Regions from separate parts of the Dactylosporangium sp. McL0621 genome, predicted to be linked through region 1. Evidence: riboswitches for the same ligand, from Rfam matches in the RefSeq annotation. Region 1 holds a riboswitch; each other region holds the start of a gene.
The links. A riboswitch is a leader RNA that binds a small molecule or an ion and turns the genes downstream of it on or off. The one in region 1 is predicted to bind cobalamin.
Positions count from the first base shown of each region.

Region 1 (5,188 bases):
GCCCGGGCGGCCGGCGGCGAGGGCGTGGTAGCCGGGGTCGATGTAGTCCGGCCCCACCTTGAACGGCGCCACCCGGCGCCCGCGCGCGGCGAACGCGGCCAGCAGGCCGGTCGCGACGGTGGTCTTGCCGTGGCCGGAGGCGGGTGCGGCGATGACGATCCGTGCTACCACTCGATGCCCTGCTGGCCTTTTCGCCCGGCGTCCATCGGGTGCTTGACCTTCGTCATCTCGGTGACCAGGTCGGCGAGCTCGACCAGGTCGGGGTGGGCGTCGCGGCCGGTGACCACGACGTGCTGGTTGCCGGGCCGCTCGCGCAGCGTCTCGACGACGTCGGCGACGTCGACCCAGCCCCACTTGATCGGGTACGTGAACTCGTCGAGCACGTAGAAGCGGTACGCCTCGGCGGCCAGGTCGCGCTTGATCTGGGCCCAGCCCTCGGCGGCCTCGGCGGCGTGGTCGCGCTCGGCGCCGGGCCGCTGGATCCACGACCAGCCCTCGCCCATCTTGTGCCACTGGACGGAGCCGCCCTTGCCGGTCTCGCCGAGCGCGCGCAGGGCGGCCTCCTCGCCGACCTTCCACTTCGGACTCTTCACGAACTGGAACACGGCGATGGGCCAGCCGGCGCTCCACGCGCGCAGCGCCATGCCGAACGCGGCGGTGGACTTGCCCTTGCCCGGCCCGGTGTGCACGGCGAGCACAGGCTTGGTACGGCGCTGGCGGGTGGTGAGCCCGTCGTCGGGAACGTTCTCGACCTTGCCCTGCGGCATCTTCTCAGGCTCCCAGGCTCGACAGTGGAATGCAGGTCGCCTCCAGCGCGGCGGCGAGGCGCCGCGCGAGGTTCAGGCGGATCGGGCCGCTCTCGCAGTCGACCACCACGGCGGGAACGCCGGCCAGCAGCGGTACCGCCCCGAGCGGATCGGGCCCGCTGGTCGAGCGCCCGTCGGTGACGACCACGAGCAGCGGGCGGCGGCGGGCGTCGCGGCGGCGCTCGCCGTGCAGCACGCGGGCGGCCTGGCGCAGTCCGGCGGCCAGCGGCGTGCGGCCCCCGGTGCGCAGCTCGGCCAGGCGGACCACGCCGACCTCGTGGCTCGCGGTCGGCTCGAGCACCAGGGTGGCGTCGTGGCCGCGGAAGGAGACCAGGCCGACCTTGTCCCGGCGCTGGTACGCGTCGCGCAGCAGCGACAGGATCGCGGTCTTCACGACGCTCATCCGCTGCCGGGCGGCCATCGAGCCGGACGCGTCGACGACGAACAGCACCAGGTTCGCCTCGCGGCCGACCTTGACCGCCTCGCGCACGTCGCGGGCCTCGGCGCGGGTCGAACCGCGCATCGCGGCGGCCCGGATCGTGTCGGGCACGTGGATGCTCGTGACCTTCCCGCCGATCGGGGCGCGGGAGCGCACCACGCGCCCGTGCCGCGACAGGGCGGGCGAGCGCCGGCCCGCGTGGGCGCCGGCCTGGCGGTTCGCGCGGCCCGCGATGCTGAGCAGCTTCGGCTTGTACGGCAGCCCGGCGAACGCGAGCTGCCCGGGCGCCGCGACCCCGGCCGAATCCGGCAGGTCCGTCGAATCCGGAATATCCGATAGTTCGGAGTCACGCAGCGAGTCGGATTTGTCGGTAACGGAGCCATCGGCCGGCTCGACCGGCGGCCGCTGCTCGGGCGCGACGGGCGGCGGGGGCGGCCCGCCGGGGTCGGGCGATTCCGACGTTTCCGAAATGTCGGTCGGGCCCGGCGGAACCGGGTCGTCGTCCGGCGGTGGCGGGGGGCCGCCCGGCGGGTCGTCGTCCGGCCCGGTCTCCTGCTCGAGCACCTCTTCCAGGCGATCCCGGTCGGCCCCCGGCGGGTCGAGCGGATCGCGCCGGCGCCGGTGCGGCAGCGCCAGCCGGGCCGCGTCGCGCACGTCGTCCGTCGTGACCACCGTCCGCCCGTGCCAGGCCGCGAGCGCGACCGCCGTCCGCGCGACCACGATGTCGGCCCGGAGGCCGTCGACGCGGTACGCCAGGCAGATCCGCGCGATCCGGTCGAGCTCCGCGTCCGGCAGCGCCACCGCCCCGATCCGGGCCCGGGCGCCGACGATCCGCTCGGCGAGCGCGGCGTCCTCGGCCACGTAGCGCCCGGCGAACCCGGCCGGGTCGGCCTCGTACGCCAGCCGCCGCCGCACGACCTCGGCCCGCGGCGCGGCCTCCTGGGGCGCCGTGACCCCGACGACGAGCCCGAAGCGGTCCACGAGCTGCGGGCGCGGCTCGCCCTCCTCGGGGTTCATGGTGCCCACGAGCAGGAAGCGGGCCGCGTGCTTGACCGAGACGCCGTCGCGCTCGACGTGCGCGCGGCCCATGGCGGCGGCGTCGAGGAGCAGGTCGACCAGGTGGTCGGGGAGCAGGTTGACCTCGTCGACGTAGAGGACCCCGCGGTGCGCGGCGGCCAGCAGGCCCGGCTCGTAGGCCTTGACCCCGTCGCCGAGGGCGCGCTGCAGGTCGAGGGTGCCGACCACGCGGTCCTCGGTCGCGCCGACGGGCAGCTCGACGAGGGCGGAGCGGCGGCGCTCGGCCCCGGCCCCGGGCGTGTGCGGGCCGTCGGGGCACTCGGGGTCGGGCGCGTCCGGGTCGCAGGCGAAGCGGCAGCCGGCGACCACCCCGACCTCGGGCAGCAGCGCGGCGAGGGCCCGCACGACGGTGGACTTGGCGGTGCCCTTCTCGCCCCGGACGAGCACCCCGCCGATGGCCGGTGAGACCGCCGTGAGCAGCAGCGCGAGGCGCAGGTCGGGCAGGCCGACGACGGCCGAGAACGGGTACGGCGAGGTCACGGGCACTCTTCCCTTCGGCGGGTCCGCGCCCGCGAGGCGGCTGTTGCGTCGGCGGCCCGGAGTCTCCTGACTGCCGGATCGCCGCCGCCCCCCGACCTTCCAGCCGTTGCCGGCCGTGGTCCGAGCTGAGGGGCGACTCCCCGGTCACAGTGGCGGGACCGTCCCGGACTCGCACCGGGTTCCTCCGCAGACCGCTCGCCCGCCATCGTGTCCCACCGGCAACCGGCGCGTCAACGTGGCGCGGTGTGACCCTCACGATCCGGGTCCGCCGGCCGATGGGACGGGCATGCGGCGCGCGTTGGACTCGGCCGCCCAGATCGTACTGTGCGTGCTCCTCGCGGCGGTCGCCCTGATCGCCGCCACGCCGCTGCGGCTGCCGCCGCGGGCCCCGGAGAGCTCGGTCGCGCCGCCGGGCACCCGGGCGATGTGGCTGTGGCGGGCCGAGGAGCCGGGGCCGGTCGTGGACTGGGCCGCGGCCAACGGGGTGCGGGCCCTGGTCGCCCTGGCCGCCCTGGTCCTCACGCCGGGGGGTCGCCGCGTGCGGCAGGTCCCCGGACGGCGGCACCAACCAGGAGCGGACCTCACGCAGGCCCAGGTCGACGAGTTCCGGCAGCGCGTGGTCGGCGACCCCGGCTTCGCCGACCGGCTGACCCGGCGCATCCAGGCGACCTGCGGCACGGCGCGGTCGGCGGGCGTACGAGAGCCCCGCGACACGAGGGGGAGGGTGTCGCGGGGCCGGCTCATATATATGGATATCGAGAGCTGTCTCGAGTTAGGCGGTGCGAGGACCCGGAACCGGGCCCCTTCAAGTGGTGCTGAAGCAAGGATGCGGGACGGCACTTGGCGTGGACTTGGCACGCACTTGCGCCGATGTGTCACCCAGGCGACAGGCCGCTACACCAGGGATTCCAGCAGGAGCCGCTCGGCCGCGGCCGCGCGGACCTCGGGCGTCTCGATCGGGTCGTCGCGCAGGTAGGCCAGGCGGCGCTCGAGTTTCTCGTCGAGCGGGACGCGGCGCACCGCGATGAGCCGGACGCCGGCCTCGCAGTCCCACAGGCCCTCGGTCAGGGCGCCCGCGCACGCGTCCGGCTCCAGCTCCAGGCGGGCCCGCAGGTAGGCGGCGCGCTCGTACGAGTGCGGGCTGAACCACAGCGAGCGGATGCGCGGCAGGGCCTGGCGGGCGGCGTCGCCGCCGACGCGGGCGAGGCCGTCGGCGAGGCGGTCGTAGCCGCACAGGTCGTCGTCGCGCCGGTCGAGCCAGTCGAGGCCGGCCAGCAGGGCGGGGCCGTCGGACTCGTCGCCCCGGTCGGCCAGGACGCACAGGGCGCTCCAGTACCGCGCCGAGGACGGGTCGGCCGCGGCGTGCCGGGCGGTCTTCAGCGAGTCGACGGACGGCTCCACGAGGCACCCGGTCTCGTCGGCGGCGCTGAGCAGCTCGCCGAGGCCGGTCAGCGGCTCGGGGCCGTGCGCCACGGCGGCGTGGATGCGCTCGTCCCGCGCGGCCCAGTCGCCCCAGGGGGCGGCGGCCGGCAGGTGCAGGGGGCGCCCGGCGCTGGCGAGGCGGTCGGCGGCGACCGGCAGCAGGTCGTCCCACCAGTTCGCGGGCCACGCGGCGGCGACGGTGCCGAGGGCCTCGCGCCAGTAGGGGCCGATCTGGATGTACCGTCGCAGGCTCTCGACCATCCCGTCGGACCCGGCGCGGCCCAGCGCCTCGGCGACCCGCAGGACGTGCGTGAACTCCCCGGTCTCGTCGTCGGCGGCGAAGAGCCGGGCGACGATCGGGCCGGTCGGCAGCTCCAGGTCGCGGACCAGGCGGGCGAGGTAGACGCCGCGGTCGTCGAGGGGCAGCCAGCGATGGTCGCGGCGGATGCAGGCGTACACGAGCTCCGGCGCGGCCGGGTCCCGTCTGGCCCGCACCGCGCCCCGGCCCAGTCCGCGCTGCAGCGCGCCGGCCCGGGTCCGGGTGGGCAGGTAGTGCCAGTCGTCGTCGAGGCTCATGGCGTCCCAGTCTGCGACGATTCCGGCCGGACCGCCGCCGATTTCCGGTCCCGAAAATGCTTGACAAACGACAGAACGGCACGTTGTGGCCGGTCAGTGGGGTGGCGACGGGCGGCGTGAGCCCGAACACGACGCGGCGCCGGTCGGCGAGTCTGCCGACCGGCGCCGTGAGCGCCGTCACACCACCCCGAGAGGGGCCGATCACGCGCTGGCGTCGTTGATCTCGTTGTCGCTCGTCAGGCCCGAGCCGAGGAAGTTCTCGAAGCGGGACGTGATGCTCTCCAGGCCGGAGATCACCGAGGCCGAGCCGAAGCCCGCCTCGCCGAACCCGGACTCGCCCGCACCCGCCTCGCCGAAGCCGGCGTCGGTGCCGTCGGCCGCGCCGAAG
Region 1 is NZ_CP188259.1:2,840,300-2,845,487, forward strand. It holds gene ACPPVO_RS13305 (cobyrinate a,c-diamide synthase) at 1-171, opposite strand, end outside; gene cobO (cob(I)yrinic acid a,c-diamide adenosyltransferase) at 165-767, opposite strand; gene ACPPVO_RS13315 (VWA domain-containing protein) at 772-2,802, opposite strand; cobalamin riboswitch at 2,863-2,986, opposite strand; gene ACPPVO_RS13320 (hypothetical protein) at 3,055-3,324, opposite strand; gene ACPPVO_RS13325 (hypothetical protein) at 3,697-4,800, opposite strand; gene ACPPVO_RS13330 (hypothetical protein) at 5,002-5,188, opposite strand, start outside.

Region 2 (5,188 bases), 4.0 Mb from region 1:
CCGGTCCAGGTCCGGGCGGTCGCTGTGCAGGTCCACCTCCTCGACGGTCCACGTGTTCTTGATGGCGTCCTTGTACCGGTCGAAGAAGCGCGGGTACCGCATGGGCCGCAGGGTCAGGTCCAGGCCGGGGTCCAACAGGCGCGCCGGCACCTCCGCAGGCTCCGGTACCGGCGCGAGAAGGCTGAGCCTCTGGTGAGCGGCCCCTCCGCTGCGCTCCGGACCGCTCACTGGCAGGCCTCGCACGACTCGGGGCTCTCCAGGGAGCAGGCCACCGCGATGAGCGGGACCGTCGCCTGCTGGATGCGCGTCGCCGGGCGGGAGCGCAGGTAGTAGGTGGTCTTCAGGCCGGACTTCCAGGCGTGCAGGTACATCGAGGAGAGCTTGCCGATCGTGGGCGCGCTCATGAACAGGTTCAGCGACTGCGACTGGTCGATGTACGGCGCCCGCGCGGCGGCCAGGTCGATCAGGGCGCGCTGCGGCAGCTCCCACGCGGTGCGGTACAGGTCGCGGACGTCGGCCGGCAGCTCGCCGATGCCCTGCACCGAGCCCTCGGCGCGCTTGATCTGCTCGCGGACCTCCGGCGTCCAGAGGCCGCGGGTCTTGAGCTCGCGCACCAGGTAGGAGTTGATCTGCAGGAACTCGCCCGACATCGTCTCGCGCTTGAACAGGTTGGACACCTGGGGCTCGATGCACTCGTAGCAGCCGGCGATCGAGGCGATGGTCGCGGTGGGCGCGATCGCCACGAGCAGCGAGTTGCGCAGGCCGTTTTCCGCGATCTGTGTGCGCAGCGCGGCCCAGCGCTCGTCATCCGTGGTAACGCCCCACAGGTCCGGGTGCAGCACGCCCGCGGCCGCTCTGGTCTCGGCGTACGCCGGGTGCGGGCCGAACCGCGCGGCCAGTTCCGCCGACGTCTCCAGTGCGGTGAGCAGAATTTCCTGCTGCACCGCTGTGGACAACGCCCGCGCGGCCGCCGAGTCGAACGGTAGTTTCAGCGCGAAGAAGGCGTCCTGCAGGCCCATCAGGCCGAGGCCGACCGGCCGCCACCGCGGGTTGGACGCCCCCGCCTGCCGCGAAGGGTAGTAGTTGATGTCGATGACGCGATCGAGGAAGACCACGGCGGTGCGGACCGTCTCCCGCAGTCGCTCCCAGTCGACGCCCGCACCGGTCACGTGCGCGCCGAGGTTGATCGAGCCGAGGTTGCACACGGCGGTCTCGTCGTCGCTGCTGACCTCGAGGATCTCGGTGCACAGGTTCGACAGGTGGATGGTGTTGCGCGGGCCACCGGTCTGGTTGGACAGGGCGTTGGCGCGGTCCTTGAACGTCATCCAGCCGTTGCCGGTCTGGGCGAGGGTGCGCATCATGCGGCCGTAGAGATCGCGGGCCTTGACGGTGCGCACCGCCTTCTTCTCGGCCGCGCGGTAGGCCGCGTCGAACGCCTCGCCGTGGAGGTCCGGCAGCTCGGGGGCGTCGGTGGGGTCGATCAGCGACCAGTCGCCGTCGGCCTCGACGCGGCGCATGAACTCGTCCGGCACCCAGTTGGCGAGGTTGAGGTTGTGGGTGCGGCGGGCGTCCTCGCCGGTGTTGTCCCGCAGCTCCAGGAACTCCTCGACGTCCGGGTGCCACGGCTCCAGATACACGCACGCCGCGCCCTTGCGCCGCCCGCCCTGGTTCACCGCGGCGACACCCGCGTCCAGCGTCTTGAGAAAGGGCACGATGCCGTTGGATAGCCCGTTGGTACCGCGGATGAGCGCGCCCCGCCCGCGCACGCGCGACCACGAGATCCCGATGCCGCCGGAGAACTTCGACAGCCGCGCGACCTGGTGGTAGCGCTCGTAGATGGAGTCGAGCTCGTCCCGGGGCGAGTCGACGAGGAAGCACGACGACATCTGCGTGTGCCGCGTGCCGGAGTTGAACAGGGTCGGCGAGCTCGGGAGGTAGGCCAGGGAGGACATGAGGCGGTAGAACCCGATCGCCTCGCCCGGGGTCTGCGACAGGCCGCAGGCCACGCGCAGCAGCCAGTACTGCGGCGTCTCCACGACCAGGCGGGCCTCGGGGTGGCGCAGCAGGTAGCGGTCGGCGACCGTGCGCAGGCCGAAGTACTCGAACCGCAGGTCCCCGTCGAGGTCGACGGCGTCGTCGAGCTTGCGCGCGTTCGCGGCGACGAACGCGGCGGTGTCGTCGCCGATCAGGCCGAGCTGGTGGCCGTAGCGGATCGACTGGCTGAAGCTCGCGACGCCCTGGCCGCGCACCTCCTTGTCCACGTACGCGGCCAGCAGCCGCGCGGCCAGCCGCGAGTACTGCGGCTCCTCCCCGATGAGCTCCGCCGCCGTCTGGATCGACAGCTTGTCCAGCTCGGCGGTGCTCGCCCCGTCGTACAGCCCGCTGATCGTGCGGGTCGCGACGCGCAGCGGGTCGACCTCGTCCAGGTCGCCGGCCCACCGCTCGACCGCGCGCACGATCTTGTTCACGTCAACGGCCTCGGTGTCGCCGTTGCGCTTGCTTACCTGCATCCGCGTGCCCTTTCTCGCCTCAGGTCGGAGGGCCGAAGGAGCGCGCGGGGACGCCGCCGGGACCCCTGCGGCGGCATGCGGCCAGGGTCCGGCTCGTGGCGTCGGCCGTCCCGCGCGGCCTTCGACCGCCGCGCACCGGGCGGTGCGCGGCGCGCTGGCAGGTCTTCGGACTCGTGGGCGCCGAGCGCATGCCTACTGACCGTCGCTTCCCAGGCCTGATCGGGCCCAGTGCACATGACGGCGATCGTTCCCACTGACCGCTGCGGGGCAGTCCCGGACTCGCACCGGGTTCCCTCTTGCCTCGGCCGCCCTGGGCGGGCGGCCGAACCAGCTGCGGTCATCACTATATATAGGGCTGCCGGAGAATTGGAAACACCAGATGTCGTGTCGGCGTGTCGTGGCTCAGGCGAACATCTCGGCGAGCATCTCCGGGCCGACCGGGATGGCGGCGGGGCGGTACGCGGGCGGCGGGGTGCCCATCAGCTCGCGCACCAGGAAGTCCCAGCAGCGCTTGCGCACGTACGCGAGGCAGTCCAGGAACGTGTGCTCGGCCCCGGGCACGATGAGCAGCTCGAAGTCCTTGTCCGCGGCGATGAGCCGGTCGGCCAGGCGCAGCGTGTGGTCCGGGTGGACCTGGTCGTCGAGCTCGCCGTGGACGAGCAGCAGCGGGCCGGCCAGCCGGTCGGCGAGGTCCACATTGGACGTCCGGGCCCAGGCGTCCGGGTCGTCCGCGCCGTCGTAGGACTCCACGAAGCCCGCGTTGAAGCAGCGGGCGTCGTGCGAGCCGGCCAGGGCGACGCCGGCCCGGTACACCGCGGGGAAGTCCAGCATCGCCCGCGCCGCGGCGAACCCGCCGCCGGAGTGCCCGAACGCGCCGACCCGGTCGAGGTCCATCCACGGCCGGTCCGCGGCGAGCTGTCGCAGCGCGGCGACGTGGTCGGCCAGGCCCCCGGCGTCGCCGAGGCGGCCGTAGGAGGCGTCGTGGAAGGCCTTGCCGCGCCCCGGCGTGCCGCGCCCGTCGAGCGCGACGACCACGAACCCGAGCGCGGCGAGGGGCTCGGCGTCCAGGCCCATGCCGCCGGGGTCGAAGCCGGGCTCGACCCGGCCGACCTGCGGGCCCGGGTAGAGGCTGTCCACGACCGGGTAGCGGCGCGCGGGGTCGAAGCCGTGCGGGCGGTACAGCACCCCGTAGACGTCCGTCACGCCGTCGGCCGCCTTGACGCGGAAGCGCTCGGCCGGGGTCCAGCCGGTGGCCCGGAGCCGGGTGATGTCGGCCCGCTCGAGCTCGACCAGCACGCGCCCGGTCCAGTCGCGGACGGTGGTCACCGGCGCGGTGTCCACTGTGGACGCACTGTCGACGAAGTACCCCCGGTGCCCGGGCAGCGTCACGACGTGGTCGAGCTCGTCGTCGGTCAGCCGGGCGAAGCCGGTGCCGTCCAGGCCGGCCCGGCACACCGTGCGCCGGTACGGGTCGGCCTCGACGAGGCCGGCGGCGGTGAAGTACACCGTGCGCTCCGCCTCGTCGACGTGCAGGATCTGCCGCACCGACCAGGGCCCGGAGGTGACCCGGCCCAGCGGCGCGCCGGTGTGCCGGTCGTAGCGGTACAGGTGGCCGGAGCCGTCACGCTGGGAGTACCACAGCACCTCGTCGGCCAGCACGCGTACGATCGGCGGCTCGTAGGCCCACTGGTTGGGCTCCACCCGGGTGTCGCCGGCCTCGCTGAGCACGGTGGTGACGGCGCCGGTGGCCGGGTCCAGGCGGTGCAGCGCGAGGGTGTGGCGGTCGCGGGCCTGGCCGAGGAAGTACACGGCCGAACCGTCCGCGGCCCACCAGGCCCACTTGGTCATGATGGGTGACAGCTGCGGCATGAGCAGCGGCTCGGTCTGCGCGCGGACCACGGTGCCGGTCGCGACGTCCAGCACCACGAGCTCGGCGAGCGGGAGGTGCTCGTCGCCGGGGTAGGCGTACCGCTGCGGATGCGTGCGCGGCGGCCCGCCGTCGGCCGGCCGGGCCTCGACGAGGTGGGTCTCGCGCACGTGGCGCTCGTCGGTGCGGTGGGCCAGCACCCGGCTCGAGTCCGGCGACCAGGCGATCGCCGGCGGCAGGTGCGGCAGGCCGATCTTGCGCAGCAGCGTGGCGTTGCCGGTGCATTCGGGGCCGCTGCCGTACCCGTAGTGGGCCTCGCCGTCGGTGGTCAGCGCCCACTCGCGGCCGTCGGCGCGGGCGCGGGCCCACAGGTCGTGCCCGCGCCGCGACACCGCGACCGTCCCGTCGGGCGACGGCACCTCGAGGGGGTTGCCCGGCGGCATGAACGTGGCCCGCTCGCAGGCGTAGCCGTCCAGGTCGCAGCGCCAGTACTCGCCGAGCGCGAAGAACTCCACGGCGTCGCCGGCGGGCACGATCGCCGCGAACGGCAGCGCCTCCGGGTCGACCGGCTGACCGGCCGCGGCGGCCAGGGCGGCGGCGAGCCGGTCGTGGTCGAAGCAGGGCTCGCGGGTGCCCGCGGCCGGGTCGACGCGCAGGAACCGGCCGTTCGCGGTGTACCAGAACCCGCCGTCGACCCACTGCGGCCTGATCTTGTCGCCGGCGACGAGCTCGCCGGGGTACGCCGGGCGGCGCAGGAGTTGTTCGGCCGTCCGGTAGTGCTGCTCGGTGCTCATGTCCGCCGTCCCCGTCC
Region 2 is NZ_CP188259.1:6,815,279-6,820,466, reverse strand. It holds gene ACPPVO_RS32200 (ribonucleotide-diphosphate reductase subunit beta) at 1-150, opposite strand, end outside; gene ACPPVO_RS32195 (ribonucleoside-diphosphate reductase subunit alpha) at 225-2,510, opposite strand; cobalamin riboswitch at 2,650-2,857, opposite strand; gene ACPPVO_RS32190 (DPP IV N-terminal domain-containing protein) at 2,913-5,171, opposite strand.
Region 2: another riboswitch for cobalamin. It lies ahead of ACPPVO_RS32195 (ribonucleoside-diphosphate reductase subunit alpha); the one in region 1 lies ahead of ACPPVO_RS13315 (VWA domain-containing protein).

Region 3 (5,188 bases), 2.3 Mb from region 1:
GATCACGGCCACCGCCCCCGACCAGGGCCTCGTCGACATCTACATCGACGGCAAGCTCGCCAAGCGCGTGGACACCCACGGTGACGCACGGGCAACACAGCAGCAGGTGTACAGCGTCGCCGGTCTCGGCAACGGGCAGCACACCTTCCGGGCCGTGAAGGCGTCGGGCGATGTGATGCGCACCGACGTCATCCGCTACACGACCCGATGATCCGCAGGAGGGCCGGACGCCACCGCGGCGTCCGGCCGTCCACCGCACCTTCGGCGACGTCCGACCGACCTTCGAAGTGCGGCGAGTACGAGTCCGAACGTGCCGTAGAGCGCGCTCGTGTGGCTGAGCCGGGCGGAGACGAATCGTGCGCCTACGGTCTGCAATGCCATCCAGGCGGTCCCGGCGATCAGCCCGCCGGCGACGACTTGGCGCACGGACAGCGAGGTGTTCCAGGTGCCGAGCCGGGAGGAGCACATGCGCCGGCACTCCCATCGGGCGACCGGTTTCGAGGTCGAGGCGGAGCGCCGGGCGTACACGCTCGCCGCGACCGCTCCCGAGGTCGCGCACCTGCTGCCGGCCGGTGCCCGCTCGGGGCACCCGCTGCCGGCCGGTGCCCCCCGAACGAACGTTGAGCGGCGGTCAGCCGGGCAGGATCGCGGAGTACTCCCGCGGCAGCTGCGCCACCGTGTCGCGGTACTCCTTCTCCACCACGTAACCGCGCACATCGTCGCGGACCGCGTCGCGGTCCCAGCCAGGGCTGCACAGCAACTCCTGCATACCGTCCGGCGAACCATCACCAGCCTGCTCCGCCAGGGTCCACCCATTACGCCGTTCCAACGGCGCCAACAACCCCCGCACATAAGCGAACGCTCGCTTCCGCGGCTCCACCCGCCCGAACCGCCCCGCGACCAGCGCGAACAGATCCTCAAGCGCAGCGTTCCACGACTCCACCACCCCAACACTGACCACAATGGATACTAGCGATCCACGACCGACCACTACAAAACGCCGTCGCAGTATTAAAGATCTTTCGATATTGAGGTGAGTCGTTGCGGGCTGATCGTGTTGCCGGGTACGAGAATCGGTGGCATGTCGGTCTCTGCACAGCCGGCGGGTCGGCGTGGTGCCGCTCGTCTGGATGTTGATGTGTTGCGGCAGCGCCGGATTCGGGCGGCGGAGTTGTTCGAGGACGGCGCGCGGCAGGCCGATGTGGTGACGCAACTGGGGGTCTCTGCGCAGACCGCGTCGCGGTGGCATCGGGCGTGGCGGGCCGGCGGCCGGGAGGCCCTGACCGGCGCGCAGCGACTGGGGCGTACGCCGCGGCTGTCGGACGAGCAACTGTCCGAAGTGGAGTCGGCACTGCTGGCCGGGCCGAAGGCCAGCGGGTTCGGCACCGACCTGTGGACCCTCGCCCGGGTGGCGGACGTGATCGAACGGGTCACCAGCGTGCGGTACGGGCCGACGCAGACCTGGACAATCCTGCGGCAGCGCCTCGGCTGGACCCGGCAGCGCCCGGCCCGGCGGGCCGTCGAACGGGACGACGCAGCGATCGAAGCGTGGGTCAAGCAGGACTGGCCCAGGATCAAAAGGGGGCCCGGCGACGGGGAGCGTGGATCTGTTTCCAGGACGAGAGCGGCTTCTCGCTCCTGCCCGTAGTCCGCGGCACCTGGGCACCGCGCGGGCAGACACCCGTGTTGCGGCACCGGTTCTCCTGGTCGCGGATGTCCATGGCCGGTGTGCTGGCCTACCGGCCCGACCGCTCCCGGGCCAAGCTGATCTTCCAGACCAAACCCGGCAGCTACAACACCGAAAGCCTCATCACGTTCCTCACCCAGCTGCGCCGGCACCTGCGCGGCAAGCCGATCGTGCTGATCTGGGACGGGCTGTCCGCGCACCGGTCCAAGGACATGAAGGCATGGCTGGCCACCCAGCAGCACTGGCTGACCGTCGAAGCACTGCCCGGCTACGCCCACGACCTCAACCCCATGGAACTGGTCTGGGGCAACCTCAAAGCCACCGAACTGGCCAACCTGTGCCCCGACATCCTCAACGACGCCGACACCGCCGTCCACACCGGCCTGCACCGGATCGGCAGCAGCTACCAACTGTGCTTCAACTTCCTCGACCACACCGGCCTACGTCTCTGACCATCACTCAAATACCGAAAGATCTTTAAGAGGGAATCCGGTGCAGAACCGGGACTGCCCGCAGCGGTGAGTGGGAACGAAAGCCGTCAACAAAGCACTGGGCCACACGGCCTGGGAAGCGACGGCCGGTAGGTGACCTTTCGGTCGCGCCCACGAGTCCGAAGACCTGCCCGCGCTGCGCACACCGCCGGTGTGCGCCGCCGACGACCTCTCGGGCGGGTCAGGGCGGAAGCGGTACGGCCGCCCTTTTGGGCCGTATCCCTGCCTCCCTCCTTCCCGAGCGCCGTCGGGCACTTCGAGGGAACGAAACGTCTGGTGGCTCCTGCATTCGGGCAGAGCACCGTGCTCGGCTACCCACGCATCGGCGGGAACCGGGAACTGAAGACAGGCCGTCGAGGCGTACTGGGCGGCCGGGAAGATCGACGCCGCCGCGCTGGGACAGACCGCGGCCGGGTTGCGGGCCGAGGTCTGGCAGACGCTGCGCGACGCCGGGGTTGGCCGCGATCCCGTCCAACACGTTCTCGTACTACGACCACGTCCTGGACACCGCCGTCGCCGTCGGCGCGGTCCCGGCATGCTTCGCCCGGCTCGGCCGGTCCGAGCTGGACACATACTTCGCGATGGCCCGCGGCGTCGACGCCGAGCCGGCGCTGGAGCTGACGAAGTGGTTCGACACCAACTACCACTACCTGGTGCCGAGATCGGCCCGGACACCGCGTTCGCGGCCAATCCGGTCAAGGCCCTCGGCGAGATCGCCGAGGCCGCCGCCCTGGGCATCGCCACCCGGCCGGTGCTGCTCGGCCCGGCCACGTTTCTGCTCCTGGCCAAGGGCGAGGACCCGTTCGCCCGCCTCGACGACCTCGTCGAGGTCTACGCGCAAATCCTCGCCGTCCTGGCCGCCACCGGCGTCGCCTGGGTACAGCTGGACGAGCGCGCCTACGTCGCCGACCGCACCCCGGAGGAGATCGACGGGCTACGCCCGCCTACACCCGCCTTGGCGAGCTCACCGACCGGCCGCAGATCTTCGTCGCCACGTACTTCGGCGACCTTGGTGACGCTCTGTCGGCGCTGCTGGCCAACTCGGTCGAGGCGATCGGTGTGGACCTCGTCGCCGGGCCCGGCAACCTCGACCGGCTCGCCGCCGCAGGCCACTCCCCGCGCGTGCCGTCCCACGAGGAGGTCGTCCAGGCGCTGCGGCGAGCAGTCGCGGCCGTCCCGGCCCGACGCCTGTGGGTCAATCCCGACTGCGGCCTGAAGACCCGCGGCTATGCCGAGGTCGAGGCGTCACTGTTGCACTTTTGTCGCGGCCGTCGCCGAGGTCCGCGCGAGCTGATCGTCCGCATTCCCGGGCGGTCGCGCGTCGCTGCGGCGGGCCGGCACGTTCAGCCCGAAGTGACCGCGTCAGTCGGTCGTCGGGCGGACCAGGCCGGTGTTGTACGCGGCGATGACGAGCTGGGCCCGGTCGCGGGCGGCGAGCTTCATCAGCAGCCGGCTGACGTGGGCCTTCGCGGTGGACAGGCTGACATGCAGGTGCGCGGCGATCTCGGCGTTGGACAGGCCGAGGCCGACCAGGGTCAGCACCTCCCGCTCCCGGTCGGTGGTGTTGTCCAGGTCGGCGACCGGCTGCCGGCCGGGCTCCGGGCGGCGGACGAACTCCTCGATGAGCCGCCGGGTGACGCTCGGCGCGAGCAATGACTCGCCGGAGGCGACGACGCGGATCGCGGTGAGCAGGTCGGCCGGGCGGGTGTCCTTGAGCAGGAAGCCGCTGGCGCCGTTGCGGAGGGCGGCGAAGACGTACTCGTCGACGTCGAACGTGGTGAGGATGATGACCCTCACCGCGGCGAGGTTCGGCCGGGTGCAGATCTGCCGGGTCGCCTCGATTCCGTCCAGGCCGGGCATCCGGACGTCCATGAGCACGACGTCGGGCCGTTCCCGGGCCGCGAGGTCGACCGCGTCGGCGCCAGTGGCGGCCTCGCCGACGGCGGTGAGGTCGGGCGCGGTGTCGACCAGGACCCGGATGCTGCCGCGGACCAGCGTCTGGTCGTCGGCGACCACCACGCGGATCACGCGGCCTCCGCCCGGGGGATCGCGAACGTGGCGACGACCTGGAAGCCCGGGCGGTCGGGCGACGGGCCGGCCTGCAGGGTCCCGCCGTACATGCGGGTCCGCTCCCGCATCCCGGTGATGCCGTGGCCGGCAGCGGCGGCTCCGCCCCGTCCCTCGTCGCTCACCCGCACCGTGACCAGGGACGGGCCGCGGTCGATGCACACCCGGCAGCGATCGGTCGCGGCGTGCTTGATGACATTGGTGACGGCCTCCTGCACGACACGATAAGCGGCCAGATCCACGCCGGCGGGCAGCCCGCCCGGCTCGCCGGTGACCTCCAGGGCGACGTGGACGCCGGCGGTGGCGGCCTGGGCGACCAGCGCCGGCACGTCGGCGAGGCCCGGGGCCGGCCGGGCCGGTTCCTCCGGATCGCGCAGCACCCCGAGCAGCGCCCGCATCTCCTGCAGCGCGGCCCGGCTCATCTCCTCGATGGAGGCCAGCGCCCGGCGCGCCTCCTCGGGGCGTTCGGCGGCCACGTGGTTGGCCACACCGGACTGCAGCGCGATCACGCTCATCGAGTGGGCGACAACGTCGTGCAGCTCGCGCGCGATCCGCAGGCGCTCGTCGGTCAGCCGGCGCTCGGCCCGCTGCTCGTTGTGCAGGCGCTGATGCTGTACCGCATAGCCGATGACCCACGCGATCGACACCAGCAGCGCGCCCTCCAACAGCGATCCGACCCGGTTCGGGCCGGGCCGGGCCAGCGGGGCGGCGACGACGCCGACCGCGCCGGCGAGCAAGGTGCCGGCCAGCACCCACAGCGCCACGCGGCGGGGGAAGCGCAGCGGGATCAGGTACATCACGAAGGCGACCACCACCCACGGCAGCGGGAACGCGCCTGCGCCCAGGGCGACCGGCCCGGCGAGCAGCGCGACGCCGAGCGCGACCACTGGCCGCCGGCGCCGCAGCGCCCCGGCGGCCAGCGCCGCCGCCAGGCCGGCCCAGA
Region 3 is NZ_CP188259.1:5,160,857-5,166,044, reverse strand. It holds gene ACPPVO_RS24945 (X2-like carbohydrate binding domain-containing protein) at 1-211, shown strand, start outside; partial or broken gene ACPPVO_RS24940 (IS701 family transposase) at 692-946, opposite strand; gene ACPPVO_RS24935 (winged helix-turn-helix domain-containing protein) at 1,205-1,648, shown strand; gene ACPPVO_RS24930 (IS630 family transposase) at 1,549-2,139, shown strand; cobalamin riboswitch at 2,107-2,327, shown strand; partial or broken gene ACPPVO_RS24925 (hypothetical protein) at 2,388-3,372, shown strand; gene ACPPVO_RS24920 (response regulator) at 3,541-4,206, opposite strand; gene ACPPVO_RS24915 (sensor histidine kinase) at 4,203-5,188, opposite strand, start outside.
Region 3: another riboswitch for cobalamin. It lies ahead of ACPPVO_RS24925 (hypothetical protein); the one in region 1 lies ahead of ACPPVO_RS13315 (VWA domain-containing protein).